3 regions of the Bacillus sp. JJ1503 genome follow, and region 2 is predicted to be linked to each of the others. Evidence: riboswitches for the same ligand, from Rfam matches in the RefSeq annotation. Region 2 holds a riboswitch; each other region holds the start of a gene.

Region 1 (10,280 bases), on a different contig from region 2:
GCTCCATAGGCTTTTCCATGACCAAAAGTTTTATGACTTAATTATGATTTGGAGGTTTCATTCATCATGCTACAGACAAAATTAGTTGATTCAAATTTAATCGACTGGACAATTAAACTTCGGAGACATTTTCATATGCACCCTGAGCTATCGGGGCAAGAATACGAAACAGCTGCTTATGTAAAGGAAAGATTAGCTGAATTCGGAATTGCCGTTGACAATCGTTTTTCAGCACCAAATGTAGTCGGCTATTTTAAAGGGACCGAAGGAAAAAAAACAATTGCACTTAGAGCGGATATGGATGCCCTTCCCCTTCAAGAAGAGGGAGACAAATCTTACATTTCAACTGTTCCAGGCGTTATGCACGGATGCGGCCATGATGCCCACACAGCTACCCTGCTCGCCGTTGCTAAATGGATGAGCTCGAATCCGCATTTAGTAAAAAATAATATTGTGTTCATCTTCCAAAGCTCTGAGGAAGCGTCTCCTAGTGGAGCGAAGCAGCTTGTGAAAGAGGGCGTTTTAGATGGTGTGGACGCTATTTACGGAATCCATTATATGTCCGGTGTGCCGCTTGGCAAAATCGGATTTGCCACAGGCTATGCAATGGCTTCCAGTGATGACTTTGACATCACGATCGAAGGAAAAGGCGGACATGGCGGTTATCCTCATGAGGCGGTCGATCCAATCTATATTGCCACTCATCTTATTCAGTCGTTCCAATCCATTATCAGCCGAAACCTGAATCCTTTGCACGCGGGCGTGATTTCAATTGGAGGCATGCAAGCTGGTAATTCCTATAATGTCATTCCAGATAAGGTGACGCTGCAAGGTACGATTCGGGCCCTAACATTTGAAGGCGCCGAATTAATGCGCGAAAAAACAGAGCAATTAACAAAGGACATTTGTGCAAGCTTTGGCGCAAAAGGTCATTATCATTTTATCGAAGGGACTCCACCGTTATACAATCATCCAGAAGCATGCGAATATGCGAAAGGAATCATCGAAAAAACCTTTGGTGAAGACGTGTTTATGTCCATTGATCCCGTAATGGGAGCAGAAGACTATTCCTTTTATTTGAAGGAAAGAGTTGGGGCTTTCATCAACATTGGCATGCAAGGAGAGAAAAGCCAGTACCCTCACCATCATCCAAAATTTGATGTAGATGAGGATACGATTCCAGCAGGCATTGAAACGATGCTTCAGCTGGCTTTAAATGCTTAAACAACATGATAGGATTTTTCTAATGAAAGAGGGGCCGCTCCCCTCTTTTTTTATTGTCTAATTTCCTCAGCTTTTTTACTAGAATCAATCTCCTAATATTTCTATTTACTTTTTTATTTTATCTTGTTATCATGATAATATGGTAACGCACTAAAGGATTATGACAAAAGGTGGTCTACTACTAATGAAACGTTTTTCAGCTATTATTCTATCAATATTAACTGTTTTTACTATTTTGGCAGGCTGTTCATCAAGTGCCAGCACGAAGGATAACGAAATTATTATTGGAATTGACGATAAATTTGCTCCTATGGGCTTCCGCGATAAGGATAATAATCTCGTAGGCTTTGATATCGATTATGCGAAAGCTGCAGTTAAAAAAATGGGTAAAGAAGTTAAATTCCAGCCGATTGATTGGAAAACAAAGGAATCTGAACTCAGCAGCGGACGAATTGACCTCATCTGGAATGGGTATACCATTACTGATAAACGAAAAGAAATGGTTCTATTCACAAAGCCTTATTTAGCGAATGCCCAAGTGATTGCAACAAAAGCTGATTCTGACATTAGCACTTTGGCTGATTTGGATGGAAAGGTGATTGGTCTTCAAGGTCTTTCCTCTGCATCTGATGCCTTAAATGCAAATCCGATTAAAGACAGCATCAAGTCTGTTTCCGAATACGCCGATAATGTTCTTGCCTTAAGTGACTTAAAGGCCGGCCGAGTAGATGCGGTTATCATTGATGAAGTCGTTATTGATTACTATATGGCCCAAGAAGAGGGTACCTTTAAGGTCCTTGACGAATCATTAGCGCCAGAGGAATACGGCGTAGGTGTGAAAAAAGGGAACGATGAATTATTAAAAGAACTGCAAAAAGCCCTTGATGAGTTGAGCGCGGACGGTACTGCTGCTAAAATCTCAGAAAAATGGTTTGGTGCAGACAAAGTTCTAAATTAATCGTACAAATTATAGAAGCAAACAGGGTTTCCCTCGGAAAGCCTGTTTTGTTTTTGGAGGAATTCTTTCATGATGGACTACATTCTCACAATTATTAAGCCCATGCTTGAAGGGGCTCAGATGACAATCCTATTATTTATTATCGCCATCATAGTGTCCATTCCATTAGGCTTTCTATTAACTTTAGCTGTAAAAAGTTCGATCAAGCCTCTTTCGTGGTTGGCACAGGCCTATATTTATGTGATGCGTGGAACCCCGCTCCTCTTGCAATTATTATTTATTTGTTTCGGGCTCCCGCTTATCCCTGTAATCGGGGAATATTTAGTGCTTGACCGTTTTGTTGCAGCCTGCTTAGGCTTTATTTTGAATTACGCCGCCTATTTCGCGGAAATTTTCCGTGGTGGTCTTTTGGCTATTGATAAGGGACAATATGAGGCTTCACAGGTTCTTGGCTTAAGCAAATGGCAGACAACGACAAGAATAGTGCTGCCGCAAATGTTCCGTATTGCGCTCCCTGCTGTTTCAAATGAATCGGTGACACTTGTTAAGGATACTGCATTGCTATATGCTGTCGCTGTACCGGAGCTTTTGCACTTTGCCCAGACAGCCGTCAACCGCGACTTTACCATTGTGCCGTTTTTCATTGCCGGCATTATTTATTTAGGAATTACGCTTATCTTAACGTTGCTCTTTAAATGGCTAGAACGGCGCTATAAATTTGAATAAGAAGGATTGATATTATGGCTATCATAGAAGTATCCAACCTAAAAAAATCATACGGTCATTTAAATGTCCTGAAGCAAATTACATTTAATGTTAAAAAGAATGATGTCATCGCCGTCATTGGCCCTTCCGGTTCAGGAAAAAGCACCATGCTTCGAAGCCTGATTCATCTTGAGAAAATCAATGATGGCAGCATTTGTATAGATGGCAATTACCTAGTTAAAAATGGTGAGTATTCCAAACCGCAGGAATTGAATCGGATTACGTCCAAAATGGGGATGGTTTTTCAGCACTTTAATCTATTTCCTCATCTTACGGTAAGAGAAAATTTAGAAATTGCTCCTAAGATGGTGAAAAAGGAATCTGCGGAATCCCTTCAGAAGCGCAGCATGGAAATTCTCGAGAAGATTGGGTTAGCGGATAAAGCAGGCACATATCCTGGAAATCTCTCAGGCGGACAAAAACAAAGGGTCGCTATTGCGAGAGCTTTAATGATGGAGCCAGAGATTCTTCTGTTTGATGAGCCTACTTCAGCCCTAGACCCGGAATTAACGGGTGAAGTGCTGCAAGTAATGAAAACACTCGCTGAAGAACAAATGACGATGATTGTCGTCACTCATGAAATGGGCTTTGCTAAAGAGGTCGCCAATCAGGTTCTATTTATGGATAACGGAGAAATTGCGGAGTCCGGCCACCCGGACCAATTGTTCTCAAATCCTCAATTTGACCGGACAAAAGCCTTCTTGAATCGGGTGCTTAAATAAGCTAATGGAAAAACATTTCTAAAAATCCCTTGCAATTATGGGAACCTTCAGTTAACATTGAATACAATTAAATAAGTTCTTATTTCAAGATCTTTTTGAAGTGAGGATAGAGGCGCAAAGACCATCAGTACACAATCGGAGGATAATGAGACCCTATGATGATTGTGAAAAGGGGAATTTGCCGAAGTTTTAGGAATCTCATGTTCTTAAAGCTGGGCCTGTGTTGAATAAATACAGGACTGTCATATAGGAGAGACTATATGGAGGGCTATCGCACAAGAAACGGTGATTTTTTTACACTATTGTTTCTATAGCAACAGCGAGTCCCTCGTTGTTGCTTTTTTGCGTTTAGTTTTAAATAGGCCCTATCACCTCTACTTTTTAAAAAAATTTAAAAAAGGGTGTGTGAAGTTATGAATTTTGGTCAAGTACTTACAGCAATGGTAACGCCATTTGATCATAACGGTGAGGTTGATTTTGAAGCGACAAAAAATTTAGTTAACTATTTAATCGAGAATGGGTCAGACGGATTAGTTGTTGCAGGTACTACTGGTGAGTCGCCAACTTTAACAGAGGAAGAGAAAGTGGCTCTATTTAAGTTTGTTGTTGAGGTAGCTGGCGGCAGGGTTCCCATCATAGCTGGAACAGGTTCGAATAATACAAGAACTTCCATTAGCTTGACTAGAAAGGCTGAAGAGGCTGGAGTGGATGGCATTATGCTTGTTGCGCCATACTATAACAAACCATCTCAGGAAGGCATGTATCAGCATTTTAAAGCTATTGCTGAAGCAACGTCATTACCGATCATGCTGTACAATATTCCAGGACGAAGCGTTGTGAATATGTCAGTTGAGACAATTGTAAGACTTTCAGAAATTCAAAATATCGTAGCAATTAAGGAAGCTAGCGGTGACTTAGATGCCATGGCCCAAATCATCAGCCAGACCCCAGCTGACTTTACTTTATACAGTGGGGATGACGGTCTTACCTTACCGGTTCTGGCTATCGGAGGAGCAGGGATTGTTTCTGTTGCTGCCCACATTATCGGGAACGAAATGCAAGACATGATTAATAGCTTTAATAATGGTGAGCTTCAGAAAGCAGCGGCTGCCCATCGCGAGCTTCTTCCGATTATGAAGGCTTTATTTAATGCTCCAAATCCAACACCAGTAAAAGCTGCTCTTAATCTGCAAGGCATTCAAGTTGGCGGAGTCCGGCTCCCATTAGTTCCTTTAAATAATACGGAAATGACTGCATTGCAGGAAGTATTGCAAACACTTCAGCCAGTAAATGCTTGATCATTAGAAGAAGCCCACTCCTAACGTTAGAAGTGGGCTTTATTAATAAGAAATACATGTATTAAATCACTTAACAGAAACGTTATTTTTTCCGCTTTGTTTGGCCTTATATAGTCCGAGATCCGCATGATGAAATAATTCATGAAATGATAGAACTTTTCCGTCTAAGTTATCCGCAACTCCCATACTCGTTGTTACGGATACACTGTTTCCACTCATTTCGATCTTTAACTTACCAAAAACCTCCCTAATTTCTTCAGCCCTTTTCTTGCCTCTTTCAAGTGAAGCGCCCCTAATCATTACGACAAACTCATCCCCGCCATACCGGGCGAATAGCTCATTTTCCTTTATTGTTTTTGAACAAGCAATACTTACTTGTTTAATAACCTCATCACCAAAAAGGTGACCATACTGATCATTAATGATTTTAAAATTATCGATGTCAAACAAGATACAGACAATACTTTCATTTTTGACAGATGCTTGTTCTAACCACTCATTTGAAGTGGTTTCTAAATAGCTTCGATTAAAGGTACCTGTTAAAAAATCAGTATTGGCTTTCCTTTTAAAATCAGCCATACTATGTTTGATTTCAAGCTTTAAAGCCGTTAACGCTAATTCTTGTTTATTAATATCGTTTATCAAGGATATATATTCCTTTTGAACACGATACCCTAACTGAACATCTTCCATCTGCTCACACAATTGGCATCGCTCTTCTTGAATCGTTTTTAATAAGTATAAATCTTGATAGCTTTCCACTAATTCCTTTGCAACAGTTAAAGAGTCAAATGCTTCCTTAATAATTTTTGCTTCCGATACCAGCTTCCTTGTAAATGATAGCACTGAGACTTTTCCCTTATAAAGGATTCTAAAATAGGGTCATGGATCATTTCATTAATAAGTGCTTTTGAATCATGAAAATAATTGAGCTCAAGATAAGCTTTTGCAATGTTCAGCTTTACTCTTAGTCCAAGAATAGGACTGGCGGGTTTGTGTAATTTAGACGCCTCTAGCCCCTTTTGACCTGCTTCTAAGGCTGCTTCATAATTGCCTTCCTCCATCAAAACATGACTGAAATTGCTATATCCATTACTAACGATATTATATTTCTCTAATTTCTTTCCTAGCTTGATGCTATTCTCCAGTGTCGCCTTGGCCTTCGTAAAATCCTTATTATATTCATAAAGCAAAAACAATACATTGTACTGATGTAATAGATCTGCTTCGTCTCCAAAACCTCTGCAAACTTCAACATAGGCATCAATACTATTAAAGGCTTCCTCTATATCCCCAATACAATAATAGGAAGCAGCATGATTTATATGGGCAGTTAAAATAGATTTAAAATCATCGAATTCTTTTCCGCACTTCAGAAGATTATAGCATGCCTCAATCGTTTCCTTATATTTCCCCTCAGCCCTAAGTTTCGTTACTTCTTGCTGTAATAGCTTTAAATCTTCTTTCTCCATATTTCTGCTCCTTATGTATATATAAATAGTATATGAGTATAAATATGTATCAGTTTTTTCTTTATATGATGTATTAAATTATACCTCATAAACTATAGTAGAGCCTGTTTTTTCCCATGTTCATACACTTAACTATAAAAAATAGAGAAGTGATAAACACTTCTCTGCAAGGGGCATTTTTAGAACATGATTTGTTAAAAAGCTCCTACTATAAAATATAGAAGAAAGAAAAAAGCAATGACATACATCGTTCCTGTAACTTCCTTTTTTCTGCCTGTTGCCCACTTTAATACCGGGTAAGCAATAAAGCCAAAAGCAATTCCGTTAGCGATATTAAACGTTAGCGGCATGATGGCCAGCATTAAATAGGCAGGGAAAGCCTCTGTAAAATCGCTAAAGGGAATTTCTTTTATCGATTGGACCATAAGACATCCAACAATGATCAAAACGGGTGCGATTGCACTATTAGGAATCACTTTAAAAATTGGTGTTAGAAAAAGTGCCGGTATAAACAGTAAGCCAGTTGTTAATGAGGTTAAGCCAGTTCTGCCGCCCGCGGCAATACCTGTTGCGGACTCAGCAGCGGTCGTTGTCGGGCTGCAGCCAAAAAGGCCCGCACCGATGACTGAAAAGGAATGAGCTTGAAAGGACTTGCGAAATTTCGATTTATCTGGAAGCATGCCAAGCTGAACACTCATATTTTGGAAAATAATGACCATCGATAAAGAAAATACGGCTGTCCAAAAATGAAACGTACCTATTTGGCTAAAATCAAAAGCTAAAAAAACCTCTTGATAACCGTTAAATGAGAGATGGAAATCACGCAACTTTGAAAAGTCCACAATACCAAATAAAGCTCCAATGAATGTCCCTATCAAAATTCCGATCAAAAAGTTCCCTTTAACATTCTTCTGAAACAACGGTACAAGAATAAGCAGAGTAAGCAAGGTCGTTAAAGCATGGGGATCGCTAATCTTTGCCAGCGCTACAAAGGTTCCCTCGTTTGCTACGATTACACCCCCATTTTTCAGACCTAGAAATGCAATAAATAAGCCAATTCCTGCAGTCATAGCATGAATCATAGACATCGGAATAGAGTTTGATAAAAAAACAGCGACTTTAGAAGTTGTCGTTAATACATAAACAATTCCCGCTATCAACACAACGGCTAAAGCCTGCTGCCAAGATAGGCCGAAAGATAACACGAGTGTAAATACGAAAAACGCGTTGTCCCCCATCCCTGGAACGATGACCAGTGGAGAATTTGCCCATAAGGCTAATAACATACATCCTATAAAGGAGCAAATCACTGTGGCAATAGTGACAGCTTCATAAGGCATGCCAGCCATATTCAAAATCGCACCGTTGACAACAATGATATAGGCTACCGTAATAAATGAGGTTAGGCCAGCAACCATCTCTGTGCGGACACTCGTATTTTCTTCTTGAAGATGAAACCATTGATTTAATTGTTTTAACAAGAGCCAATCACTTCTTTCTAATGAAAAGCACCACAGCAGATTGTGCTTGCCGCAAGAATATATAACCCTCAAGGGCATGAATAATCGAAAAAATGACAGTAAAAACAAATGCCCTAACTAAGCCAATCCAAGAGATAGAGATCCTAATCCTGCCGTTTCGGCATAGTAAGCGATAATCGCTGAAAAGAAAGCACCGCTACTATGAATCCTTCAAGTCCAATATTAATGAAACCTGATCTTTTAAACAAATTTTTCGTATTAATTCCCATGGTATAATGTTCATTATCATTCCAAAGAAAGTAGAAACAATGAACTGAAAGGTTGGATTCCTTTGATTACCAAAATTACAGACTGCGCTATTTTCGCTAATATTCCCGAGAATGAATTATCTAATATCATTCCTTTACTTAAAGAACGTCATTTCAAAAAAAACCATGTTCTAATATTTGAAAATGATCAAAGTGATGAGATTTATATCATTCGCTCAGGAATGGCAAAAGTCTGCCGTATACATGAAGGCAGGGAAGTTGTACTTGGTATAACAATGCCTGGAGATATTATTGGTGAGACAGAAGCACTTTCTAACGACCAGCACCGAATCTCATCGATTGAAGCAATAGAGAATGTTTCAACCTGGCTTATTTCCAGGAATGATTTCTTAAATATCGTGGAAAAATATCCATCAGTCCTTAGAAAAGCCTATATGATTCTTGTCGAGAGGACCCGCATCCTTAATCGGCTAGTTCGGTATTTAACCTTCTATGATGTCCGTACGAAGGTTGCAAATTTACTCATAGATTTATTTTATAACTTCGGAAAACCATGTGATAACGGTTACAAAATAGACCTGAAAGTAAATCAGTCTTTACTAGCAAATATGCTGGGTGTGACGAGAGAATCAATTTCCAAAACCATAGGTGATTTTCAAAATGAGGGCCTTATTGATGTACAAGGTAAGTATTTTTACCTCCTTGAAAAAGACAAACTGGAATTGATATGTAACGAAACTGAAGAGACCCCATCACTTCGCAAATGGAATTCTCTTTAGTCTGGAGAGTAATTCAAATATAGCAAATAGTTGTAGGTAGTTCAGTTATGCGATTAACGTTTTTTTGTGAATTGGCTCACACTTTTGTCGTTATCCCTTTAACAGACTTCAAAATTTTATTGTGTTATGATTTTTTGGAATCGCTTTCGAATGATAGAATTTTGGAGGGAAGATATATGAGTTTTCATATCGAGGCAAAAGTTGGAGAAATTGCAGAATCCGTATTACTGCCGGGAGATCCGCTGCGTGCCAAATATATTGCTGAGACTTTTCTAGAAGATGCTGTTTGCTATAACCAAGTGAGAGGCATGCTGGGCTTCACAGGAACATATAAAGGGAAACGTGTTTCCGTACAAGGAACAGGGATGGGTATGCCATCAGCATCTATCTATATTCATGAATTAATTAAAGATTATGGCGCCAAAAGCCTTGTTCGCGTTGGCACTTGCGGAGCCATTCAAGAGGATGTAAAAATTCGTGATGTCATCATTGCTCAAGCTGCTGCCACAAACTCAGCTATTATCCGCAATGATTTTCCTGGATATGATTTTCCACAAATCGGGAATTTCGAATTAATAAAGAGCGCATACGAAATCGGCGTTGAAAAGGGCCTTAATCTTCATGTGGGTAATGTTCTATCTTCTGATCTTTTCTATACAGACGATACGGAAACATTTTTAAAGCTAGGAAAATTAGGCGTTTTTGCTGTTGAAATGGAAACGGCTGGACTTTATTATTTAGCAGCCAAATTTGGCGTGAAAGCTTTATCTATTTTAACTGTAAGTGATCACATCATTACTCATGAGCAAACAACAGCTCAGGAAAGACAAACCACTTTTAATGACATGATTGAAGTGGCTTTAGAGGCGGTAACAAAATAAAGTAATATTGAAAAGAGATACATTTTCTAACCTTAACTTGATGATCAAGTCAATCCTAAGCTTATCGAGCCGTACAGTAAGACTATCGTACGGCTCTTAAGTAAAACCGATACTATTTTATCCATTTTATTCCTCTTAGAAATCCTCTACTATACATAGAGCTGTTCAAATAAAAAAGAAGTGCCATTCTTTCTAATGGCACTACTTTTTTTAGGGGGATAGTATTCTACTTATTCATCTTAGCAAGGAAATCACCAAGCAGATCATCAAGGTCGAAATCGGTTTCGGCAGCTTCTTCCTCCACCTCAGGCTCCTGATTTTTCTTGGCGGTTTCCCAATCAAAATCCATTAGATCATCGTCTATGGATTCTTCTAAAGCGGCTGCTGATTCCTGTTCATATTTTGAAAGATTAGCCGTTTCCTCATTTATA
Region 2 (10,280 bases):
TTTTATTTTTTGTTTTCTTTATCGCTGCTCTTGCTCCTGGAGATATCACTCCAATTACCGGTATAGGCAGCGAACTTCTGATTTCATCTAGTGCAACGGCTGTTGCAGTGTTACAGGCAATAATTAGCATTTTGATTTGTTTGTTTAAAAGAAACCTCGTTATTTCCCAAGTAAATGCTTTAACTTCTTCACCTGGCCTTGGTCCATATGGACATCGTGCCGTATCCCCCAAATATATAATTTCCTCATTTGGGAGCTGCCTCATTACTTCCTTCACTACAGTCAAGCCTCCGACACCTGAATCAATAATACCTATCGGATTTTCCAATCGAACCGCCTCATTCTTCGCGCATATCTTGATGTAATCTTGTTAAGTTATTTTTTAGGAGCTGAACCTCTTCATCGGTGAAATTAACGAGTACCTCTTTTAAATATAATTGCCGCTTTTTAATACACTCGTCAATAATCCTTTCCCCTTCTTCCAAAAGATGGATTCGAACAACTCTTCGGTCATTAGGGTCTTTAACCCGTTTAACAAGGTTGTTTTTTTCCATACGATCAACAAGATCTGTCGTTGTGCTAAAGGCAAGATACATTTTATTCGACAGCTCTCCAATTGTCATATCTCCCTCTTCAAAAAGCCATTGGAGGGCAACAAATTGGGGTGGAGTAATTTTGTAATTGCTTAATATTTCACGGCCCTTTTGCTTAATAATGCCTGATATATAGCGCAGCTCTTTTTCTATCATAGCTACTGTATCTATTTCATCAACTGCTTTCACATCTTCTAAATCCATTACATACAACTCCTATATTGCTATTTCTATTCCAACAAGTGATATAATCCACAAGCTCTATTGCATTTATTTTCACCTTTTTTCAGCTAAATTTCAAGGCTGAATTAAATATAGAAGCGTATATTAAATATAATTTACTTATTAAATAATATAAACCGGCATCCAATAATGGATGGCCGGTCTTAATTAAAGTTCTAGCTCTCCCATTCGAAGGAGCTCTACAACAGCTTGTGATCGCCCCTTAACACCAAGCTTTTGCATGGCATTCGAAATGTGGTTCCGAACCGTCTTTTCGCTTATAAACAATTCACCAGCGATTTCTCTAGTTGTTTTATCCTGTACTAACAGTTCGAATACTTCTCTTTCTCGTTTGGTGAGTAACGGCTTATGAGTAAATTCGTTCTCCTTCAAGTATTGTAACCCTCCTTGCCTTTCGCCAGCTATGAACCGCGGGATGGGTATATATTTAGTCACAATATCTTATGTAAGGCAGAGGACTTGAGTGACACCAATTCCTTAGTGGAGAAGATTTTATTTAAAAAAGTTATTAAAATTAATTAGTAAGCTTCGTGACATGATTTTGAAGCAAAGTTTTCATTTCTTCAGTCCATGGATAGCCTTTTCCTGTTTTCTTCGAAATTTGAACCATTGTCCCTCTGCCCGTAAAGCAGACGGATCCATCCTCTTTTTTCCCCATATAGTGAAGATCTACTGAAGTTGTACCGATCGTTGCTGCCTTCACATATATTTTTAAACGTTCATCAAAGAAAACCTGCTTTAAAAAATCGCATTGCAAATCAGCTACAACGGGAATGGTTTCATTTTTTGGATTTACCCAATTCTGCATAAAGCCGATGCTTTTGAAAAATTCAATTCTTGCTACTTCAAAATAAGTAAAGGGAACTGTATTATTTAAATGACCGAACATATCTGTTTCTGAAAAACGGACCTTAACAGGATGAAAAAATTCAAAACCTTCTTCCCAAGCAGAAAAATCATTTATATAGCCTATTCTGTTCATGTAATCTCCCCCACTCTAATCAAAAGTGAATAATCATTCATTTATTCTACAATTATATAACTATTAGAATAAATTGAAAACAAAAAACCCCTCTTCCAAGTGGAAGAAGGGCTTTCGTTTATTAAACTTGATCGCTTCCAAAGAAGTTTTTGAAAGATTGTAATGTAGCTGCACGGTTTACAGCAGCGATTGATGTTGTAATAGGAATTCCTTTTGGACATGATTGCACACAGTTTTGTGAATTTCCACAGCCTGTCATTCCGCCATCTTCCATAAACGCATTTAAACGCTCAGCTTTATTCATTTCCCCAGTTGGATGGGCATTAAATAAGCGAACTTGGTTAAAGACAGCCGGTCCCATAAAGTTTGTTTTGCTATTTACATTCGGACAAGCTTCTAAACATACACCACATGTCATACATTTAGATAACTCGTATGCCCATTGACGTTTTGGTTCCGGCATACGTGGTCCTGGACCAAGATCATACGTACCGTCAATTGGAATCCACGCTTTAACCTTTTTCAATGAATCAAACATCCGGCTTCTATCTACTTGTAAGTCTCTTACAACAGGGAACGTACGCATAGGAGCTAAACGGATTGGCTGCTCTAATTGGTCAACTAGCGCCGAACAAGATTGGCGTGGTTTTCCATTAATAATCATTGAACAGGCACCGCAAACTTCCTCAAGACAGTTCATATCCCATGCTATTGGTGTTGTTTTGTCACCTTTCACATTAACAGGGTTACGGCGTATTTCCATGAGTGCTGAAATAACGTTTAAGTTCGGACGGTACTCCACTTCAAACTCTTCATCATAAGGTGCAGAATCTGGACTGTCTTGACGAGTTATAATAAAGCGAATTGTTTTTTTGTCACTCATCACTTACTCTCCCCTTCTCTTAATGTTTTTTTGTATAGTCACGTTTACGTGGTTCAATTAATGAAATATCAACTTCCTCGTAATGGAAGGCAGGAGCAGTATCTTCTCCAGTGTATTTTGCCATTGTTGTCTTTAAGAATTCTTCATCATTACGATTAGGGAATTCTGGCTTGTAATGAGCCCCACGGCTTTCATTACGGTTATATGCACCAATTGTAATAACACGAGATAAGTGAAGCATATTTTTTAGTTGACGAGTAAATGCAGCCCCTTGGTTGCTCCATTTTGCTGTATCGTTAATATTAATGTTTTTGAAACGTTCCATTAACTCTACAATTTTCTCATCCGTTTTCAATAGCTTGCTGTTTTCACGAACAACTGTCACGTTATCAGTCATCCACTCACCAAGTTCTTTATGAAGAACATAAGCGTTTTCAGTTCCATCTAAAGACAAGATGCCATTCCATTTTGCTTCCTCTTCTTTAACATGACGATCAAATACAGAAGAAGAAATAGAATCAACGCTTTTCTCAAGACCATCAATATATTTAACCGCATTTGGTCCAGCAACCATCCCACCGTAAATAGCTGAAAGTAAGGAGTTTGCACCTAAACGGTTTGCACCGTGCTGTGAATAATCACACTCACCTGCTGCAAATAAGCCAGGAATGCTCGTTTGCTGTTCATAGTCCACCCATAGTCCACCCATTGAATAGTGAACGGCAGGGAAGATCTTCATTGGAACTTTGCGTGGATCATCACCCATAAACTTCTCGTAAATTTCGATGATTCCGCCAAGTTTAATATCAAGCTCATGCGCATCTTTATGAGAAAGATCCAGATATACCATGTTTTCTCCATTAATACCTAGTTTTTGATTGACACATACATCAAAAATTTCACGTGTTGCAATATCACGCGGTACTAGGTTCCCATATGCAGGATATTTCTCTTCAAGGAAATACCAAGGCTTACCATCCTTATAAGTCCAAACACGTCCGCCTTCACCACGTGCAGATTCACTCATAAGACGAAGCTTATCGTCTCCAGGGATTGCAGTTGGATGAATTTGAATAAATTCACCATTCGCATAATAAGCCCCTTGCTGATAAACAATAGAAGCAGCTGATCCTGTATTGATCACTGAGTTTGTTGATTTACCAAAAATAATTCCAGGGCCGCCTGTAGCCATAATAACGGCATCTGCAGCAAATGTTTGGATTTCACCAGAAGTTAAATTCTGTGCTGAAATTCCACGGCAAACTCCATCATCATCAATAACGGCACCTAAGAATTCCCAGCCTTCGTATTTCGTAACAAGTCCTACAACCTCTTGTCGGCGTACTTGTTCATCTAAGGCATATAAAAGCTGCTGACCTGTTGTAGCTCCAGCAAATGCAGTACGGTGATGCTGTGTTCCACCAAAGCGACGGAAATCGAGTAAACCTTCAGGTGTACGATTAAACATAACACCCATACGGTCGAATAAATGGATAATTCCAGGTGCTGCTTCACACATTGCTTTAACTGGCGGCTGGTTTGCTAAAAAGTCTCCGCCGTAAATAGTGTCATCAAAGTGGATATATGGTGAATCTCCTTCACCCTTTGTATTAACAGCTCCGTTAATGCCGCCTTGGGCACAAACAGAGTGAGAACGTTTAACCGGTACTAAGGAAAATAACTCAACCGGAGTCCCTGATTCTGCAACTTTAATTGTTGCCATTAAGCCGGCTAGACCGCCGCCGACAACGATTACCTTACCTTTAGCCATAGTGACTCACTCCCTATTACATAGTAAAACTAAAGCAAAATTTCATCCGAACATTTTCTACTGCTTATTAAACAAATGCTGTAATCGCACGAATACCGACAATTGATAATAAAATAAAGATAACAATTGTAACGTATGTTGTTATTAATTGTGAACGAGGTGAAATTGTAATCCCCCAGCTTACACAGAAAGACCATAATCCATTAGAGAAGTGGAAGATTGTTGAAATAACGCCTACTATATAAAACCAGAACATAAATGGATTCGAAAGAATATTCTCCATCATTTGGAAATTAACATCTGCGCCAAATGCAGCTTGTACACGAGTCTCCCATACATGCCATGCAATGAAAATAAGTGTAATAACACCAGACACACGTTGCAGCATGAACATCCAGTTACGGAAGAATCCATATTTGCTTACATTGTTTTTTGCTGTAAAAGCAATATAAAGCCCATAGATGGCATGAAATAATAAAGGCAAGAAAATAATAAAGGTTTCTAAAATAATTCTAAACGGCAGATTTTCCATAAAACCTGCTGCCTTATTAAAAGACTCCTCTCCCCCTGTTGCAAAATGATTGACTACTAGATGCTGAACTAAAAATAGTCCTACTGGTATAACACCTAGCAATGAATGCAATCTGCGATTTAAAAATTCTCGATTACCCGCCATGATTTACCCCCCTATTTTTTTGCAAGATGTAAGGTGTTGTTACTTCGTATGTAAGAATTTCACCAAAACATCAATTCGAAAATGGCATATCATTTTCTTACAATTATGTGACATGTCCATTTTACTCCCAACATCCTAGAGCGTCAAGGAAACGATTACATAAAATGTTGTAAATATCAAAATCATAAAAATATATTAATATTACGTATTTTGACCTATTTAACCATATTTATTAAGTGATAGCCCGTTTGGTTTAATATATTAAAAAAGTATTAATCTTCCACTGCAAAACAGCCAGCTTTTTCATCATTCTATAACTAAATTCCTTCTCATTTGTATATAATAGAAGAATAATAGAAAGAGGGGATCTTAGCTTGAACGAAACAGCTTCAGAATTAATTCCAATTGAACAAAAAGCCGAATCCATTTCTGTCTTTGGATACGAATTGATAAGGGAAGTTCTTTTACACGACATATTAGGCGATGATGCGCCTGAAATATTATATTGGGCTGGAAAAACCCTTGCACGTAAATATCCTCAAAAGACAGTGTCCGAAATAATTGATTTCTTCGAGCAAGCTTCATGGGGAAACCTAGTCCTTAAGAAAGAATCAAAAAATGAGATGGAATTTGAACTTTCAAGTTCTTTCATACAAGAGCGCTGTAAAAATAATAATCGATGCACTTTTCAGCTTGAGGCAGGGTTTATTGCTCAGCAAATTGAACTGCAATCTGAAGTAATTTGCGAATCGTATGAACATCCTAATAAAAGAAAAGGAAAAATTCAGTTTACAGTTAAATGGGATAAAAAGGACAAAATCGAATATTAACTTCTGACGAAAAAGAGGCTTTCGGTACAAAGAAAGCCTCTTTCTTAATATTAAGAATTAATCGATATACCTGATAAATGAAAGGCTTCGTGAAGGGCCTCAACAGCCTGTACCATTTTTTCTTGTCCAATAACCGTTGAAACCTTAATTTCTGATGTACTCACCATCTTTACTTCGATATCATTGGAGGCCAGCACTTCAAACATCTCAGCTGCTACCCCTGGATTTGAAACCATTCCTGAACCAATAATCGAAACTTTGGCAAGACCCGTCTCAGATTCAATACGGCTATAGTTTAATTTATTCTTACAGTTTTCTAGAACCTTTATGGTGTCATCAAGATCTTCATTTTTAATCGAGAAGGATAGATTAGCTGATTGTTCTGCTAATGTACTTTGAATAATAATATCAACATTAATATGATTTTTTGCTAATTCAGAGAAGACTGTGGATAACCCAATTAAGGAGTTCGGCAACCCAATAACAGTGACTCTTGTGATTTCGTTTTCAAATGCTATTCCCCGGACAACTAAATTCTCTTCCATGTTTACTTCCTCCTCGATTATAGTCCCTGATTCACTTTCACTGCTTGAACGCACTTCAATTGGGATTTGATAGTTTTTTGCAAATTCTACTGCTCTAGGATGCAATACGCCAGCACCTAAATGAGCAAGCTCAAGCATTTCATCATAGGAAACCGCTAATAATTTTCTTGCGTCTTTAACATAGCGCGGATCTGTTGTATACACTCCTGTCACGTCTGTATAAATATCACATTTATCCGCTTTTAAAGCAGCGGCTATTGCGACTGCCGTCGTATCTGAGCCCCCACGACCCAATGTTGAAATGGATCCGTCTTCCGTTATGCCTTGGAACCCCGCAACAATTACAATCCTCCCTTCGTTAAGCTCACTTTTCAGCTTAGAAGTATCTATATCCAATATTCTTGCATTTCCGTGTACTGATTCTGTTTTTATTCCTGCCTGCCAGCCTGTTAAGGATACGGCTGGAAATCCCTTTTCTGTTAAGGCCATTGCTAATAAAGAAATCGTCACCTGTTCACCTGTAGTTAAAAGCATGTCCATTTCTCTTTTGCTTGGAGAGGAGGAAATTTCCTTTGCCAGACTGACAAGTTGATCGGTAGATTTCCCCATTGCAGAAACAACCACAACGACATCATTGCCCTTATTCTTTTCTTCGATTACCCGATTGGCAACATTTCGAATTTTTTCTACATTAGCAACAGATGTTCCACCAAACTTTTGAATGATAAGTCCCATGTTTTTCCCTCTTTCTTAATGTGAAAATTGTTGATTGGAAGCCGTCTCTTAAATTGCTTTATAAAATATGCCGGAAATACCCGATTGATTGGATTTCTGCATAAAAAAAAGCAATGAGATTCTATCCCATTGCTGTGTTTATAAACGTATAAAAAAATACGATTCACACAGTGAGATAGCTCTCCAAGACGTTTTTTGTCTTGACAATCTTACATTTATTAAATGCAAGACCAGCGAAAAAAGTTATGAGACTTTATCCACTTCGGCAAACATTCCCTTTCAAAGCTTTTCATTGAAGCTCATACTTCTCCAAGCTTTTACTATTGAAGTTCGCACCTCTACCTTCACTTTAATACTATAAAGTGATATTGAATTTTCAGTAATTATAGCATGCTCTTTTTCTTCTAACAATACTATTCCGTTAATTTTCTTTTTAATTCTTCCGCAATATTTGCGGGAATACCAATTTTTCTAAATTCCTCTATGCTAGCCTCTTTCATCTTTTTGACAGACCCAAAGGATTTTAGGAGCTGCTTCTTGCGCTTTTCCCCAATACCAGGAATTTCATCCAGCACTGACTGAAAAGCATTTTTCCCTCTAAGCTGGCGATGGAACGTTATGGCGAAACGGTGGACTTCATCTTGAATTCTTTGCAGCAGATAGAACTCCTGACTGTTTCTCCCAAGTGGAATAATTTCTAATGGATTCCCGTACAAGAGCTGTGAAGTTCTATGCTTCTCATCTTTTACCAAACCTGAGATAGGGATATCAAGGCCCAATTCATTTTCCAATACATCTCTTACTGCCTCAACATGCCCCTTTCCTCCATCAATGATGATCAAATCTGGAAGAGGCAGGTTTTCTTTTAATACCCGAGAATACCTTCTACGTACGACCTCTCGCATAGAATCATAATCATCCGGTCCCTGCACAGATTTTATTTTATATTTACGATATTCTCTTTTCTCGGGCTTGCCATCAATAAAAACAACCATGGCTGATACGGGATCTGTTCCTTGAATGTTCGAGTTATCGAAAGCCTCAATTCGATGAGGGGTATAAATACCTAGTTGGTTCCCCAAATTTTCAATCGCTTTAATGGTTCTTTCTTCATCCTTCTCAATAAGGGAGAACTTTTCTTGAAGGGCGATTTTTGCATTTTTAGAAGCTAATTGGACTAATTCTTTTTTCTGGCCTCGTTGAGGTTGAAATGTTTTTACTTCTAAAAGCTCTTCAGCCATATCTGAATTAACCGTATTAGGCAGCAATATTTCTTTTGGCTTAAAGTGATTGGCCTTTAAATAAAATTGACCTAGGTATGTTAACATTTCTTCGTCAGGCTCGTTATAAATTGGAAACATTGAAACATCCCGTTCAATTAGTTTCCCCTGTCTGATAAAGAATACCTGAACACACATCCAGCCTTTATCGACAGCAAAGCCGAATACATCTCGATCTGTAAAGTCTGTTGTTGTGATCTTTTGCTTTTCCATTGTTGCTTCAATATGAGCGATCCTATCACGGAACTCCTTTGCCTTTTCAAAGTCAAGTTCTTCAGCAGCGGCTGTCATTTTTTCTGTTAATTCTTTTTTTATTTCCTTATAGCCTCCATTTAAGAAACGGGTAATCTCATCAACCATTAATTTATATTCCTGCTCACTTACTTCTTTCACACAAGGAGCTAAACATTGTCCTAAATGATAGTAAAGGCAGACACGGTCAGGCAAGGTTGTACATTTTCTTAATGGATAAATTCGGTCAAGCAGCTTCTTTGTTTCATTTGCAGCATGGACATTTGGATAAGGCCCAAAATATTTCCCCTTATCTTTTTTAACCTTTCGGGTAGTAATGAGGCGGGGGTGTCGCTCGGCAGTTAGTTTAATAAATGGATAGGTTTTATCGTCCTTGAGCATAACATTATATTTGGGATCGTACTTTTTAATTAGGTTCATCTCAAGAATTAAAGCTTCCATATTAGAGGATGTCACAATATATTCGAGGTCTTCTATTTCATTGACTAATCTTTGTGTTTTTCCGTCATGTGAACCAGTAAAATAGGATCTGACACGATTTTTTAAAACCTTTGCCTTTCCTACGTAGATGATAGTTCCTTGACGGTCCTTCATTAGATAGCAGCCTGGCTGATCAGGCAATAGCATTAATTTATTTTTAATAATTTCATTCATTTGATCACTTCCGGAATAGAAATACTTAAGGGGTCAGACTACAAGTCAGACCCCTTACAAATCTAATCTTATTATGCATGTTTTGAAAGAAGTTCTGCAAGAGCTTCTTTCGGCTGGAAGCCAACTACTTTATCTACAACTTCTCCGTCTTTAAAAACGATTAAAGTCGGGATGCTCATAACACCATATTTTCCTGCAGTTTCTTGGTTCTCGTCTACGTCTAGCTTGACGATTTTTACTTTATCGCCCATTTCTGTATCTAGCTCTTCAAGTACTGGAGCGATCATTTTACAAGGTCCGCACCATGGTGCCCAAAAATCTGCAAGGACAACTCCTGAACCAGTTTCAGTAGAAAAAGATTGATCTGTAGCGTTTATAATAGCCATCGAAATGCCTCCTATTTTTAAGTGAATAATAAATATAACGACAGTATACCATTGTTTATTCCCACATGCTAACGATTTGCTTCGACCGTAATTTCCCCTATATTTTCAATAACTATTCATATTGAATTTTTGGTTTGAAATCATTCCTATATAGAAAACAAGCGGCATATAGCCGCTCGTTTATATAGTTAGCTTATGCATTTATTAACAGCTTCTTAAACTCTTCTGTAAGCATCGGAACTACCTCAAACAGGTCTCCGACAATCCCATAATCTGCAACCTTAAAAATATTTGCCTCAGGGTCTTTATTAATCGCTACAATAACTTTGGAGTTTGACATACCGGCAAGATGCTGAATCGCTCCTGAAATTCCGCACGCGATATAAAGGTCAGGTGTAACAACCTTTCCTGTTTGCCCAATCTGCAATGAATAGTCGCAATAATCTGCGT
Region 3 (10,280 bases), on a different contig from region 2:
CGAACAGAATATTTCTGAATTAAAAAGGCGGTTGTTGGAATTAACACACCATTTACAAGCATAAAACCAGTTGTCAGCCACTGTACGGTCGCTGGGCCAACATTTAGATCCTCCATAATAGAAGGAAGCGCGATATTTAATAATGTATTATTCAAAAAGGTAATAAAAGCCCCAATCATGAGAATCGCAAGAATCCCATATGGTGCACCGTTTGACTTTTTAGTGGCTTCACCCATTATTTCTCCTCCTATACCTTAAGTACATTAATTTGTACTCGTGTTACACAGAACAATATCATATACCATGTGTTCAATTTTTGCAACAAAAAAATTCCATGTTTAAATGGGTTTGTCTAAACATTAAAATTAATGTACTATGTATTTTATACAGGGAGTCCAATTCATATAAAAGGTGATATTATGAACGAAAGAAAGAAACATGTTATTAAAATGGCCCATCAATTATTTATTGAAAAAGGGTTCCAGGCAACATCGATTCAAGATATTTTAACTTATAGCGGTATCTCTAAAGGGACATTTTATAATTACTTTTCGTCAAAAAGTGAATTATTAATCGCCCTCTTTAGGACCATATACAAACAACTGGAAAAAGAGCGAAATGATTTGCTTATTGGTCAGGATCCTTCGAATATTGAGATATTCATTAAACAACTAGAATTGCAATTGGAGACCAACCGGGCAAACAAACTCATTTCCCTTTTTGAAGAAGTCATTTTTTCGAATGATGAAGAGCTTAAACAATATATTAAACGAGGTCACCTGCGAATACTCCAGTGGAAGTATCACCGTTTTATCGATATATTTGGGGAAGACAAGGAACCGTATTTATTGGACTGTGCCGTTATGTTTATGGGGATTCTGCACAATAATCTTAAATACAATAATTTGGCACACGGATCAAATGCAAGCCTTAGCAAAATTGTCCGATATTGTGTTAGTAGAATAGTGAAGATTGTAGATGAGGTGGCTGAAGCTGGGGATCAGCTGCTTAAGCCAGAGCTATTGGAAAACTGGCTGCCGAACTGTAAGGGAAACGATCATGCCTTCAAAAACAGTTTATACCATTCGATTTTAGAATTAAAAAAGGCATTAATCCATCATGAAGAGAAGTCCAAATACATCGAATTACTGGATTTTATTCAAGAAGAAATCGTCGATTCCAAAAAGCCCCGTAAGTTTCTAATTGAGTTAACGATCCAAACTTTAAAACAAGAAAAGGTATTGTTTGCACATAAAGAACTTCTTCAAATTGAACAATTAATTTCTGCCTATTTCACTCAAATAGAGGAAATAGACTAAGATTTATTGCTAATCGATTGAAAAAATGAAAAGGTGCCAGCCTCTATCCCATTCGTTGGATAGAACTGGCACCTTTTGTCATGATGACTCAAAGCTTTAATAAGAAGGATACCCCATAAACTTAAAATCTTTCCCAATCGGAGTCACGGTTACATCTGATAATTCGATAGCATCGCTCATCATCTCGATTCCTGTCCCCTCCAAAAAGGTAGGTGCATGCTTTCCGCCTACTAATTTAGGAGCGATATAGAGGACGACTTTATCGATTAATTTATTTTCTAAAAAGGAAGCATTGATCGTTCCGCCGCCTTCAATTAATACGGATGAAACAAGCTTTTCCCCCAATATATCTACTACCTTATTTAGGTCAACAGTCTTTGAACCAGTCGTAACGAATACGGGAATCCCTAAGTCCTCTAGTGTTTTCCGCTTGTCTTTATCGTAGTTTTCACTAGTAAAAATCCATGTTTCCGCTTTCTTGTCTGTAATTACCTTGGATTCCAAAGGGATTTTCAAAGAAGAATCCAAAATAATCCGGATCGGATGGCGTCCATTCGGAATTCTTGAAGTCAGTTCTGGATCGTCATGAATAACGGTATTGACCCCAACGAGAATGCCCATATTTTCACTCCTAAGCTGATGGACATCGTGTCTCGCATCTTCGGAGGTGATCCATTTGCTGCTGGAAGTATGGGTTGCGATTTTCCCATCTAGGGTGATTCCTGATTTCAAAGTGATAAACGGCTTTTTCTCTACAATGAACTTATTAAAAACTTCATTCATCTTTCGAGCTTCAGCTTCACAAATTCCCGTGATGACCTCAATGCCGGCATCTTCGAGGATTTTTACCCCATTTCCTGATACAACTGGATTTGGGTCGAGCGTTGCAATCACTACATGTTTAATTCCAGCCTCCACAATAGCCTCTGCACAAGGGCCAGTTCTGCCATGATGGGAGCAAGGCTCAAGCGTCACATAGATGGTTCCGCCTCTTGCTTGCTCTCCAGCCATTCGAATGGCATGGATTTCCGCATGCGGCTCACCTGCTTTTAAATGGGCTCCAATCCCTACAACACGGTTATCGTTTACAATGACCGCACCAACCAATGGATTTGGATCAGTCTGGCCTTTCATCGCTTGTGCATTTTTCAAGGCTAATTCCATATAAAATTCATGATTCGTCATTCGGACAGTCCCTTCCTTCTTGCAGCAATTTTTCGGGTGTTGTCTATTCACCTGAATAATCTGTTTCGACAGATTTCAACGCGGGGCAGTCACCCGGGTTCAGACGCTGCTTTGCACCTGAATCCAGTTGTTACATAACTCGAGGCTTAGCCGGCAACGTACCTTCCACTTCTATATGCCCGGATTTCTTTATTTTTGTCCGCAAATACTGTTCATTGTATTCGGAGATATCTCCCCATAATGGTGTTCTCCCTGAGACAGGCAACCCTGAAGCTCTTAATGCTTCAAGTTTTTTAGGATTATTCGTTATAAGCGTTACTGGTTTCGTTCTTAGAGCTTTAAGTACTTGAATAGCATCATCGTAGTTTCTTGTGTCATCAGCAAAGCCAAGAGCTTCATTGGCTTCCACTGTATCGTGTCCATTTTCTTGAAGGATATAAGCCATGGCCTTACTAAATAATCCAATTCCCCGGCCTTCATGGTTTGCCAAATAAAATAAGGCTCCCACACCATGCTCCGCGATCATTTTCATCGACTGCTTTAGCTGAAACCCGCAATCGCATCGCTTGCTTCCAAAAATATCTCCTGTATGGCAGATGGAGTGCATTCTTATCAAAGCTTCATCCTCATACTCAAAGTCACCATAAACAAGAACACTTGATTGTTGATATTCTGCTAGGTTCGCAGATGATAATTTAGAAATTACCTGTTGATAATCTTCCATTACTTCATCGCTTTTTAGCCAGCTATACCATTTAAAAACAATTGTTTCCCCATTTAAATTAACCGGTAGGCGGATCGGTCCCACTAAGTAAATCGCACCTTCACCTGATTTTATGATTTGGATTTTATCCTCTAAAACCGAAAGTCTGTTCGAATTCAGCTTAATTTCTCCCATCATGATTTCCCCCCATACCTTTTTTCAACTTCATACCGTCATCAAGCCAAGGCTGGGACGGTAAAATTATCCTTATAGGATGCTTCTTTTATTAACTGCTGCTCTTGCAGCTGTACGATCTCATTCCGGCGGTCATTTTCATATTTTTTTAATTGAGACGCACTCGTATCATTGGTGGCAAGTGCTTCCATGATCACTTCCGATAAAACACTCGCATCAACTAAGGCACAATTAATGCCAAATGCTCCCGTTGGACTCATCGTATGGGCAGAATCCCCCATAATGACGAGGCCATCCTTTACCCATGTTGGACAATGGCAGCTTTGAACTTTTAATAAAATAAAATCATTCCATGATTGAATGTGCTGCTGAACCGTTTCCGTCAAGTCTGGAAAAGCATCGGTCACTTGCTTGATAAACGGTTCAAACGACTGCTTTTTCAAGTAAGGATACGAACCCTCTTCTATATTCCAGCCGATTTGTATAAATCCGCCTGCCTGGGTAAATAAAGCTAGCTGACTTTCCCCAACCAATGTCTGTTTAATCGTTGGCTCCCATCCTGCCGGGCTTGGTATTTTGGCCCAAAGAAGGTCATAACCATGTTTGATCGTCTGAAACGGCATTTCCGCCAATTTTCTTACTGTAGAAAACCGCCCATCCGCACCTACAACGATGGAGCTATTAATGGTCACTTCCTGATCGTCTTTTCTTGCTTTCACTCCAGTAATATGGCCATCTTCATCTTTGATTAATTCTGTAACCTTCGTGCCCATCATGAGCTTGTAATTTGGATACGGTTCGGATTCTCCGTTCAACACGCTTAATAAATTTCGCTGCGGGACATGGATTCCTACATGTTGATCTCCTTCAGCAGGTGTTACCGTCTTAATCACTTGCCCATGATGCCAATATTCGATTCGTTCCATTAAAAGTAAACCTTCATTTTCGACCTTTTCATATAGGCCATATTTTTTTAAGATGGCTTCTCCATCCTTATTTAAATGTTCGCCACGGAATTCTTTATCAATCCCGTCATGACGCTCGACAACAATCGTTGATATATTATTCTTCGCTAGCAAATAGCCTAATAAAGCGCCGCCAGGGCCAGCACCAACAATGCAAACATCCGCTTCAAGATTCATGCTACCCCCCCATTCTTCAAAATAAATCCTCATCTGTAATCCATTTATTTGGTATAATGATCTTATATTCAATTTCAATTAGTTAGTTACTTTATGTAAGTAATTATATTTTTAAAAGGTACTTGTGTCAAGTGTATTTATGATGTATGGTAATTATATTGATGATTGTAAAATGGTATTTTATAAATAGAGGGGTGATGGATGATGAATAAATCTCTACTTTGTCCTCGATTCGAGAATGCTATGAATATTTTGAGTCAGCGCTGGACTGGCCTCGTGATTTACCAGCTACTGTCAGGTACAAAACGTTTCTGTACGTTAGAATCCTCAATTGGCATTAGCGGAAGAGTCCTTTCAGAACGACTAAAGGATCTTGAAAACCAAGGAATCGTCAAACGTGAAGTCTTCCCGGAAACACCAGTCCGAATTGAGTATTCCTTGACTGAAAAAGGTCTAGCCTTGGAGCCAATTATGAGAGAAATAGAAGAGTGGTCAAAATTGTGGGTAGAAGTGGAATCTGAAGAATAAAACCCATTCACATGCACACATACGACTAAATCAACAACAAGCTTTCATAGAAAAGAATTTTTTTATTGAAGTAAAAAACAGGCGTTCACAAAGTTGAAACTTTATGAACGCCTTTCTTTTATTGAGCATCCGTGTACCATTGGATCCCTGCTTGCACCAGGATCGGTCCACTAAAATTATTTCAATGTCCGTTTTAGGAATTCTCTCGTACGCTCTTGTGTTGGTTGATTAAAGATTTGCTCTGGCGTTCCTTCTTCAGCAATAACCCCTTTGTCCATAAATACAATACGGTCTGAAACTTCCCGAGCAAATTCCATTTCATGCGTAACAATTAACATAGTAAGACCTGTTTCAGCGAGCTCCTTCATAACTTTAAGAACCTCTCCAACCATCTCAGGATCAAGGGCTGAAGTCGGTTCATCAAATAACATAACATCCGGCTCCATGGAAAGGGCCCTAGCAATGGCTACACGCTGTTTTTGCCCGCCTGATAGCTGCTTAGACTTCGCATTTACATATTGGTCCATACCTACAACCTTTAAATATTTCATGGCGATTTTTTCCGCTTCTTCTTTTGAACGTTTTAATACCTTCACCTGGCCAACAACACAATTGCTGAGGACAGTGTGATTATTAAATAGGTTAAACTGTTGGAACACCATTCCAAGCTTTGTACGGTAAGCATGAATATCATGTTTATCATCTAATATATTTTCACCATGATATATGATTTGACCGCCGCTCGGCTTTTCTAAAAGGTTTATACAACGAAGAAGTGTTGATTTACCGGAACCGGAGGAACCAATAATACAAACAACTTCCCCTTTATTTACGGAAAAATCGATATCTTTTAATACTTCATGAGATCCAAAGGATTTGCTTAAATGCTGTACTTCAATTACTTTTTCCAAAAGTGCTCCTCCTTCGTTATTGTCTAGCTCCAGCGCCTAGCCCCTCGAGTCACAAGCCAATCCGACAAGAAGGTTAAAGTACAACCTTCCTGCCGGCTTGTCTTGTGCTTGTCGGGGCTGAACAAGGCGCTTGCACTTTTCTTATTAATTAGCTTTTGTTTCAATCATGCTGTAATTTTCCGGTCCGTCTAATTTTCTTTCCCAGTAGCGTAAAATGAGTGTTACCGTAAAAGTCATGACGAAATACAGAACACACGCAACAAAGAATGGTTCAAAATATTTAAAGCTGATTCCAGCCACAGTTTTTGTTTGGAAATACAATTCCGTTACGCCAATAACGTTCAGTACGGAAGTATCTTTAATATTAATGATAAATTGATTGCCGGTAGCCGGTAAAATATTTCGAATAACTTGCGGCAGTACGACATTAAGCATCGTTTGCACATGATTCATCCCAACCGCTTGAGCAGCTTCAAACTGTCCTCGATCGATAGAAATAACACCACCACGAACAATTTCCGCCATATAGGCTCCCGTATTGATTGATACGATTACGATTGCTGCAACTGTTACATTCATATCTATCCCAAATGCTAAAGCAGAACCATAAAAAATAACCATGGCCTGTACAATCATCGGTGTTCCTCGGAAAAATTCTATATACATAGAAAGAATTGCATTTACCACTTTTAAGAATATTCGTTTGATTTTATTTTCAGGCACAGGAATTGTACGTATGACTCCTGCCAATAAACCTATAATTCCGCCAATGACCGTACCAATAATGGAAACAAAGAGTGTCATCCCTGCTCCACGAAGGAACATCGGCCAGTTGTTTGAAATCATTGTTAAAATCCACTCTAAGCTCATAGTTTACCCCCTTAAATCTAAATACCGGCTGCAATTGGATGCAGCCGGTATTCACTTCTACATTATTCTGCTGCTGGTTGATTTTTGATCGCAGTATCCATAATATTTTGGCGCTCTTCTTCAGAGATGCCTGCTAAAACTTCATTGATTTTCGCTGTTAATTCACTGCCTTTTTTAAGACCAACTGCTACAGCTGTATCTGCCTCATCTGCCTTAAATCCATCTGTAAATTCCACCATTGCAAAGTTAGCATTAGCTGAAGAAGCACTAATTCCTTCAGGACGTTCTGATACATATCCATCAATTATTCCCGATTCTAAAGCGACACGCATCGCAGGAAAATTGTCCATAGCAGGCTTTTTCTGTACGCCTTCAATTTGATCAATTACAGCATAGTGAGACGTATTTAACTGGCCAGTAATTTTGGCACCCTTGAAATCTTTAATAGAAGTTGCTCCTTCGAAAGGCCCACCCTTTTTAACAACCATAATAAAATGTGATGTGTAGTAGTTTTCTGAGAAATCAATTGTCTGTTTACGTTCTTCTGTCGGTGACATTCCTGCAATAATGGCATCTAATTTACCTGATTGTAATGCTGGTACAAGACCGTCCCATTCTGTTTTCACAATGACTAATTCTTTTCCTAAGCCTTCAGCAATCTTTTTGGCAATTTCAACATCGTATCCGCCTGCATATTCAGCATTGCCATCGATTTTCACTCCGCCATTGGAATCATCCATTTGTGTCCAGTTGAAAGGAGCATACCCTGCTTCCATACCGACCTTAAAGGTTCCCTTTGAGTCACTGCCTGCGCTGCCTGACTCTTTTGTTTTTTCACTATCGCCGCTCGTACCGCATCCTGCTAAAAGCAAAATCATAGATAAAGACATTACTAAAAATAATGATAATTTTTTCCTCATGATCATACTCCCCTTTGCTATAATAGTTTAGTATATTTTTCCACTTAACTACGTATGACTGCCACCTCTTAATAATGGCAATATTTCATTTATTTTGGAAATTCACAAAATAAAAAGAGACCTAAGATACACTCAGGTCTCGTTACATACATATGCCCTAAAGTCCTCTTCTTTCCCTTAATGAGATAGCACCCCTCAATAAACCGGGAAGTTTATTGAGACAGTCCTGCAGCTCTTAACTGCAGACCCAACCAGTAATACTGAGAATATTACAAGCTTCGGCGATATTTCCTTCTCTCTAGCATCATTGCTTCTCAAGCTCCACTAAAGACTGTTAAACATCGCGCCTCTACCTCACTAGTAAAAGTGAGGTCTTATTAAATTGTTACATGTAGTCTACAATAAACGATAAAATATGTCAAGTTACCTAGATTCACATGGAAGGAAAACCCAATGTTTGTTATACGATCTCATAATAATCCTGTGAGTGATAGGCTCTAAACCCGCATGATTCATACAATCGCAGTGCATGTGCGTTTTTCGCTTCTACCTCTAGGAAAATAGGAAAACCTGCTTTATGTTCCTTTATGACAATATTTGTTAAGGCTTTTCGCCCAATACCATTTCCTTGAAACTCTGGAAGAACAGCAAATCCATAAATCCCAGCTTCACCATCAAGATGAGAAACTCGAATTTTTCCTACTGCCTTTCCGTTAAACAAAATGATTAAATATTGATCATCATCAAATCTTTGAGTATTGAAGGCTCTGGCTTCCTCTTCTTCAAACCCGAAGCATTGAACCTCCAATTGAACTTCTAGTTCAAAATCGTCAGGAGCAGATAGTTTAAGAGTCACATCCTCGGATATGTTCAGCTCTGTTTCTTTCCACTTCATTTGATATTCTGAAAGAGAATATTTACATGGGATGGTTTCTAGAAATCCTTTTGCAGACTTTGAATTAGTAGGAGCATTCAAAAGAACCTTTCGATAGCCTTTTTCTTTTACTTCATGAAGGGCTACCTGATAAAGCCCAGTAAAGATTCCTTTTCGGCGGAAATCTGGATGAACCATTCCACATATTTCAACCTTATTTCCAAAGCCATATAGTCCGATAAAACCTACTAATTTTTCATCCTCATAATAGAAAAAGTCCTCTCGATCTTTTCCTGCTCGACTTTTCAGCATATCCCAATTTAGTTTTAGTTCAAATGATTCTGAAGCCTCACATGCTTGCTGAAGTTCTTTAATGTCTGTTAATTGTTTACTAGTTAACACACAGGTTCCTCCCCAAATAATTCGTGTCTCTTACAAACATGTTATTTTCACTTTGAAACATGCACTGTAAAGTCTGCTAGTAGTCTTGCACCAAATCCCGTTGCGGTTTTCGGATAGTAACCGGTTTCTTCACTTTCCATTACGCCTGCCATATCCACATGAAGCCATTTGCATGATTCAGGCACAAAACGGCGAAGGAATAAACCTGCTGTTATGGACCCAGCCTCCCCTTTAGAAGATATATTGCTAAAATCAGCATAATCGCTTTTTAAATAGCTGTCGTATTCATCAACTAATGGCATCGGCCAAACGAAGTCGCCATTTTCTTTGCCCAGCAGCCTCATTTCATTAGAAAGCTGCTCATCTCCAAAGACCCCTGCTATTTTTGTCCCAAGTGCGTTCACAATCGCCCCTGTTAAGGTTGCGATATTCACAACATGGCCAGCTCCCCATTCACCTGCGCGAATTAGACCGTCAGCTAAGATGAGGCGTCCTTCTGCATCCGTGTTCCCTACTTGAACCGTATGACCATTCTTATAACGGATAATTTCCCCTGGAAGCACGGACGTATTATCCGGCGAATTTTCAACGATTGGAATCAATGCCACCACATTGACCTTTGCCTTTGATGCTGCTAATAGCTTCACGGCTCCTGCAACAGCAGCGGCACCACCCATGTCCATTCTCATATCACTTAAATCTCTGCCACTCTTCAGGCTAATTCCTCCTGTATCAAACGTAACTCCCTTTCCAACAAGAGCGACAAGCGGCTTTGACTCATCCCCCTTATAAACGAGCTCAACAAATGATGGCTTATATTTACTTCCACGGCCAACGGTTAAAACACCGTTCATTTCCATTTCCTCAAGCTTTTCTTTATGAAATACATGTACTTGAACATCCGTTTCAGAAAACTCGTCTTGCAGGATCAAAGGAAATGTTTCCGGGTTCAACACATTTGGAACCTCATTCATTAAATCACGAGAAAAGTTTGTTGCAGCCGCACGAATTTTTCCTGTTTCCATAAATGGCTCTAGTTCTGCTGCTCCATCTATTACTAATTCAGTTTGGAATCGATCTTCCTTAGACTTGTAAATAACAAATTTATATGCGCCTAAATGCCAGCCTTCCACAAAGGCAGTGATTAACTCATCTAGCTGCAGGCCAGGCAATGCCTCTTTCATTGAATCTGCTTGAATAACTGCCTTTAATACTTGGCGGCTGCCTAGTT

Evidence for each region. A riboswitch is a leader RNA that binds a small molecule or an ion and turns the genes downstream of it on or off. The one in region 2 is predicted to bind lysine.
Region 1: linked by a shared signal. The riboswitch ahead of dapA (4-hydroxy-tetrahydrodipicolinate synthase) and the one ahead of V7149_RS08555 (aspartate kinase) in region 2 are both predicted to bind lysine.
Region 3: linked by a shared signal. The riboswitch ahead of V7149_RS18300 (transporter substrate-binding domain-containing protein) and the one ahead of V7149_RS08555 (aspartate kinase) in region 2 are both predicted to bind lysine.

What each region holds. Positions count from the first base shown of each region.
Region 1 is NZ_JBALOZ010000069.1:1,656-11,935, forward strand. It holds gene V7149_RS06275 (M20 metallopeptidase family protein) at 67-1,224, shown strand; gene V7149_RS06280 (amino acid ABC transporter substrate-binding protein) at 1,409-2,182, shown strand; gene V7149_RS06285 (amino acid ABC transporter permease) at 2,252-2,908, shown strand; gene V7149_RS06290 (amino acid ABC transporter ATP-binding protein) at 2,923-3,669, shown strand; lysine riboswitch at 3,769-3,948, shown strand; gene dapA (4-hydroxy-tetrahydrodipicolinate synthase) at 4,083-4,967, shown strand; gene V7149_RS06300 (GGDEF domain-containing protein) at 5,034-5,813, opposite strand; gene V7149_RS06305 (hypothetical protein) at 5,747-6,439, opposite strand; gene V7149_RS06310 (NCS2 family permease) at 6,634-7,920, opposite strand; gene V7149_RS06315 (Crp/Fnr family transcriptional regulator) at 8,252-8,968, shown strand; gene deoD (purine-nucleoside phosphorylase) at 9,145-9,849, shown strand; gene V7149_RS06325 (hypothetical protein) at 10,076-10,280, opposite strand, start outside.
Region 2 is NZ_JBALOZ010000092.1:6,315-16,594, forward strand. It holds gene racE (glutamate racemase) at 1-328, opposite strand, end outside; gene V7149_RS08520 (MarR family winged helix-turn-helix transcriptional regulator) at 339-797, opposite strand; gene V7149_RS08525 (helix-turn-helix domain-containing protein) at 984-1,208, opposite strand; gene V7149_RS08530 (acyl-CoA thioesterase) at 1,351-1,818, opposite strand; gene sdhB (succinate dehydrogenase iron-sulfur subunit) at 1,940-2,701, opposite strand; gene sdhA (succinate dehydrogenase flavoprotein subunit) at 2,721-4,472, opposite strand; gene V7149_RS08545 (succinate dehydrogenase cytochrome b558 subunit) at 4,540-5,148, opposite strand; gene V7149_RS08550 (YslB family protein) at 5,523-5,978, shown strand; gene V7149_RS08555 (aspartate kinase) at 6,029-7,258, opposite strand; lysine riboswitch at 7,427-7,607, opposite strand; gene uvrC (excinuclease ABC subunit UvrC) at 7,672-9,444, opposite strand; gene trxA (thioredoxin) at 9,516-9,830, opposite strand; gene V7149_RS08570 (electron transfer flavoprotein subunit alpha/FixB family protein) at 10,024-10,280, opposite strand, start outside.
Region 3 is NZ_JBALOZ010000245.1:9,742-20,021, forward strand. It holds gene V7149_RS18260 (DHA2 family efflux MFS transporter permease subunit) at 1-236, opposite strand, end outside; gene V7149_RS18265 (TetR/AcrR family transcriptional regulator) at 420-1,319, shown strand; gene ribD (bifunctional diaminohydroxyphosphoribosylaminopyrimidine deaminase/5-amino-6-(5-phosphoribosylamino)uracil reductase RibD) at 1,416-2,504, opposite strand; gene V7149_RS18275 (GTP cyclohydrolase II) at 2,635-3,402, opposite strand; gene V7149_RS18280 (FAD-dependent monooxygenase) at 3,444-4,544, opposite strand; gene V7149_RS18285 (winged helix-turn-helix transcriptional regulator) at 4,749-5,072, shown strand; gene V7149_RS18290 (amino acid ABC transporter ATP-binding protein) at 5,249-5,983, opposite strand; gene V7149_RS18295 (amino acid ABC transporter permease) at 6,128-6,853, opposite strand; gene V7149_RS18300 (transporter substrate-binding domain-containing protein) at 6,916-7,773, opposite strand; lysine riboswitch at 7,952-8,133, opposite strand; gene V7149_RS18305 (GNAT family N-acetyltransferase) at 8,234-9,049, opposite strand; gene V7149_RS18310 (leucyl aminopeptidase family protein) at 9,097-10,280, opposite strand, start outside.